Regions from separate parts of the Dermacoccus sp. BD5 genome, predicted to be linked through region 1. Evidence: riboswitches for the same ligand, from Rfam matches in the RefSeq annotation. Region 1 holds a riboswitch; the other holds the start of a gene.
The links. Region 1 has a riboswitch for thiamine pyrophosphate ahead of NQ706_RS03080 (thiamine ABC transporter substrate binding subunit). Riboswitches for the same ligand answer to the same signal wherever they lie in the genome.

Region 2: another riboswitch for thiamine pyrophosphate. It lies ahead of NQ706_RS00175 (MFS transporter); the one in region 1 lies ahead of NQ706_RS03080 (thiamine ABC transporter substrate binding subunit).

The regions. Positions count from the first base shown of each region.
Region 1 covers NZ_JANJER010000002.1:318,194-320,391, forward strand. Annotated here, with positions in the region: partial or broken gene NQ706_RS03070 (DUF72 domain-containing protein) at 1-35, opposite strand, end outside; gene NQ706_RS03075 (DUF4235 domain-containing protein) at 413-748, opposite strand; TPP riboswitch at 1,019-1,127, shown strand; gene NQ706_RS03080 (thiamine ABC transporter substrate binding subunit) at 1,183-2,198, shown strand, end outside.
Region 2 covers NZ_JANJER010000001.1:39,812-42,009, reverse strand. Annotated here, with positions in the region: gene NQ706_RS00175 (MFS transporter) at 34-1,200, opposite strand; TPP riboswitch at 1,356-1,461, opposite strand; gene NQ706_RS00170 (hypothetical protein) at 1,574-1,951, shown strand; gene dxs (1-deoxy-D-xylulose-5-phosphate synthase) at 2,124-2,198, shown strand, end outside.

The DNA.
Region 1 (2,198 bases):
TTCGCCGCGTAGTACTCGAGGCGCACGCGGTCGGCGACGCCTGCGGGGTGGACGGTGCCTTTCCAGGCGGCTTACGTCCCCCCTGACGTGCCGAGGCGCAGTTGCGCTCGGGTGGCCGTGCTCATGTCGTCAGATGCCACCGGAGCGCGGCGTGACGTTCGGCCGGGACGTGAATGTGGACGATGTTCGCCGAGGTGGACGTGAATCGCAAATGTGGACGTGATTCGTCGGTGTGGACGAAATTCGCGACGCTCAGTGATGCGTCGGCCCGAGACACGCGAGGAGGGCCAGGCAGAACCTGACCCTCCAAGCGGACGGCTCCATGCGCGACATGGACGCCCCCGAGTCTGCTGCACCGAGCGTGGGAGCCGAGCCCGCGAGGCTCCCACGCCGGAAAGCGGACGAAGGGGAATTACTTCATGACGACGACGGGCGCCTGGCTCTTGCCCTTCTGGGCTTCCTTGGCTTCTTCTTCGGCGCGCTTGACGAGGGCCTGCGGCGGGTGGCCGGCGGACTTGGTGAAGTAGTCGGCGGCGCGGCGTTCGGCGTACATCTTCGCGGCGGCGAGTGCGCCGGTGGAGATGGCGGCGTAGATCGCGGCTTCGATGATGCTGGCGTTCGGGTCCTTCGCGCTGCGCGGGCTCTTGCCGGTCGTCATCTTCCACGTCTTGGTGGCGGTGGTCGTCGCGATCTTGCTCGCGACGATGCCGGCGCCCATGCTCAGCACCTTCCACACGAGGTTGCCCATGGTGTTTCCCCTTACGTGTCGTCGGCCGTCGTGAGGCGTCGTCGAGCCTCGGGCCGTTGATGTCTTGGGTCCATCCTCGCGCGTGCATGTGTCGCTGCGCCAGTCGGCATGGTCATCGGCCCGGTCTGACGGGGGTGGGCGTCGTGGCGGTCGCCTCTTGCACGGGGGATCGGGCGTCGGCGTGAGGTGCGCACGAGCCGTCAGCGGGGATGCCGGAGTGCGAAGCGGGCCGAAGCGTGTCGTCCGTCGGTGGTCGGTGCTAATCTCGCGCTCGAACGACAGGGGAGCGCAGTGTGCGCTGAGATCGTGCCGCACCCGGCACCAAACCCTCGAACCTGACCCGGTTAGCACCGGCGGAGGAAGTCGAGTTCTCACTCGTCGCGCGTACGTGCGGGCGACGACGTCCCTCACTGGCCGTGAGGAGGAACGTTCACATGATGTCTCGTGGTGGCCGCGCCGTGCTGGCGCTCGCGTGCGTGGGTGCGCTGGCGGCGTGCAGCGTCGACAACAACTCGTCGGGGTCGAAGTCGAGTTCGGCGGGCGGCTCGGGTGCGTCGGGTTCGGGCGCGTCGAAGACGGTCACGTTGGTGACGCACGAGTCGTGGGCGCCCGACAAGAACGTCATGGCCGAGTTCACGAAGCAGACGGGCTACACCGTCAAGGTCGTGAAGTCCGGTGACGCCGGTGAGCTCGCGAACAAGCTCGTGCTGAGCAAGAACAACCCGCTCGGTGACGTCGTGTTCGGCATCGACAACACGTTCGCCTCGCGTGTCGCCACGAACGACGTCCTCGAGCCGTACAGCCCGAAGGGCGCGCCTGCGTCGGCGTCGAAGTACGAGCTGCCGGACGGCCAGGGCAAGGGGCAGCTGGCGCCGATCGACACCGCGTCGGTGTGCGTCAACGTCGACGACGCGTGGTTCACGAAGAACCACAAGACGAAGCCCGCTTCGTTCGACGACCTCGTCAAGCCCGAGTACAAGAACCTCATGGTCGCGCCGGGCGCGTCGTCGAGCTCGCCGGGCATGGCGTTCTTCCTCGCGACCGTCGGCCACTACGGCCAGGACGGCTGGGAGGCGTACTGGAAGAAGCTCATGGCGAACGGGCTCAAGCTGACGTCGGGCTGGAGCGACGCGTACGAGGTCGACTTCAGCGGCAGTGGCAAGGGCAAGCGTCCGATCGTCGTCAGCTACGACAGCTCGCCGGCGTTCACCGTCGACAAGGCGGGCACGTCGACGACGTCGGCGCTGCTCGACACGTGCTTCCGATCGACCGAGTACGCCGGTGTGCTCAAGGGGGCGAAGAACCCCGACGGCGCGAAGGCGCTCATCGACTTCATGAACGGTGCGAGCTTCCAGAAGTCGCTGCCCGACTCGATGTACGTCTTCCCCGTCGACTCGAACGTCGAACTGCCCAAGGCGTGGGCGGCGAACGCGAAGCAGCCGACGAAGCC
Region 2 (2,198 bases), on a different contig from region 1:
GCGTCGCCACCGGTTCGAGCTGATTTCACCCACTCAACTTACTTTCTCGTAACCACCAACGTTACTTCCGCGTATCCACGCGGGGGCATGAGTGACGAGGAGGCCCGCGACGCAAAGCACGAGCGGGACGACGGCCGAACGGCCGAGCCACTGCGTCACGGTGGGCAGCCAGAACGGGTACAGGCCGGGCAGCACGATCGACGCCGAATAGACGCTGCCGTAACCGCGCGAACGTCGCGACTCGGGGAAGTGTTCGGCGAGGTAGGCGCCGACCGGGCCGTAGGCGGAGACGGTGACGATCTGGACGGTCGCGACGGCGATCGTCGTGGCGACGATGCTGCCCGATGACGCGGCATGCATTGCCACGAGATAGGCGGCGGGGGCGGCGATGCAGGCCAGTGCTCCGAACGCCATGAAGAAGCGTGAACGGCCCACACGCGTCGAGACGGCACCCGCCGCGGCCATCGTCGGCGCACTGACGGCCGTCGCGACGAGCATGACGAGCCCGACGTCATGGGGGGAGAAGTGCGGGCGCAGCGAACTCGTCAGCACCGAGACCCCCATCATCGTGAACAACCACAGCCCCGTCATGAGGGTGAACAATGCGGCCACGACACGGCCCGTCACGCGCTCTTCCTCGTCGTCGGTCGCGTCGTGCGCGGCGGGATCGCGATTGTCGGATTCGTGGGGAGAGTGGCTGTGACCTGCCGGCCCGGCGTGCGCTGACCTCGCGGTGAGGGCCAGGATCAACGGCAGGAGTGCGCCGACGACGAACAGCAGGCGCCACCCCCACGTGGTGTACGCGCCGCCGAGTGAGGCCGTCAGCATCATCGTGGCGGCAGCGATGGTGGCGTTCGCGAGGGGTGACATCGCCATGACGAGGCCGCTCAGGTGGCCGCGTCGTTGCGGCTCTGTGAGCGCGAGGGCGCGGGGGATGGCCGCGGAGTACTGCCCGCCGAGGAAGAATCCGGCGGCGAAGCGCAACGCCAGGAGAGCGGCCACGGCCCACGTCGAGGTGTGCAGGGGGAGCGTCACCATGAGGCCGGTGCACACGCTCAGGCCGAGCAGTGCGCCGCGTGACACGCGGGCTCGTCCGCGACGATCGGCCAGGGTGCCGAGGGCGAACGCCCCGAGGGGGCGGCCCAGGAGTGTCGCGGCGAAGACGGGGCCGTCGGGAATCGTCGAACGCGTCGACAGCACCCCACCCAGCGCAATGACGGGCAGGAAGATGTCGAACTGGTCGACGAAATTTCCGACGAGGGCGCTGCGGCGGGCCTCGCGCCGTTCTGGGGTGGCGGCGGCCGGCGTCAGGCGCGGCGCATCGTCGTGGGCAGGGGAAGGGGCAGGCGTCAGGGTAGCCAGGATCGAACACTCCCTACGGCGGCATGAACCGCATCAGGTTGGACGGTCGGCATGGCGATGCCCTCTCAGCCCGCGCCTCGGGCTCCCGTGTGACGGGCTCAGCATGCCACAGAGCACCCGGCTTCGGGGGCGTGTCTCGCGCCGGTCTGCGGGTCTCGTGGGGCGGTCATAGAATAGAACACGTGTTCGAACAATGGGGTACGCTGGGGTCATGTCGGACGAGGTGAACACCGGCCCTCCGGGCTGGCCGAGAGGTGTGCCGCCGCCGGGTGTACCGGGGTGGCAGGAGGCGGCGACGCAGTGGCTGCTCGATCAGTGCCCCTCGGATTTTCGGGCCTACGACGCATGGCGCCGTCACCCGGTGGCGCTCGCTTGGGTAGCGACGTGGCATGTCGACGCTCAACTCGGCGCGATGCGCGAGTCATATCGCCGCATCCGCGTCGACCTCGCTGACGAGCTGCCACCGCGCGCGGTGCCGCAGGTGATGGAGCACCTGTCCGCGGAGGGGCTGCGGTTGCGTGCCACGGCGCGCGCCGTCCGTCTCGTGCACGAGGCGATGCGCGGCAAGACGTTCGTCCCTCGGCTGTGATGCGCCGGCGTTCGGGGCGGGTGCGTGGGCGGGCAGAGTCCCGGCCTTTGATCTCCGACGGCGCTACCGGCTCCGACGGGGGCGCGACGGGAGGGTGCCCCCGCCCGCATGGCGGCTGCGCGGTCGACGACCTAGACTCAGGAGACTGCACTTTCGAAAGGCTGAGTGAGACGTGACGCTGCTGGAAACCATCTCGGGTCCGGACGATCTCAAGCGAATCCCCGCCGAGGAGCTCGACGCGCTCGCC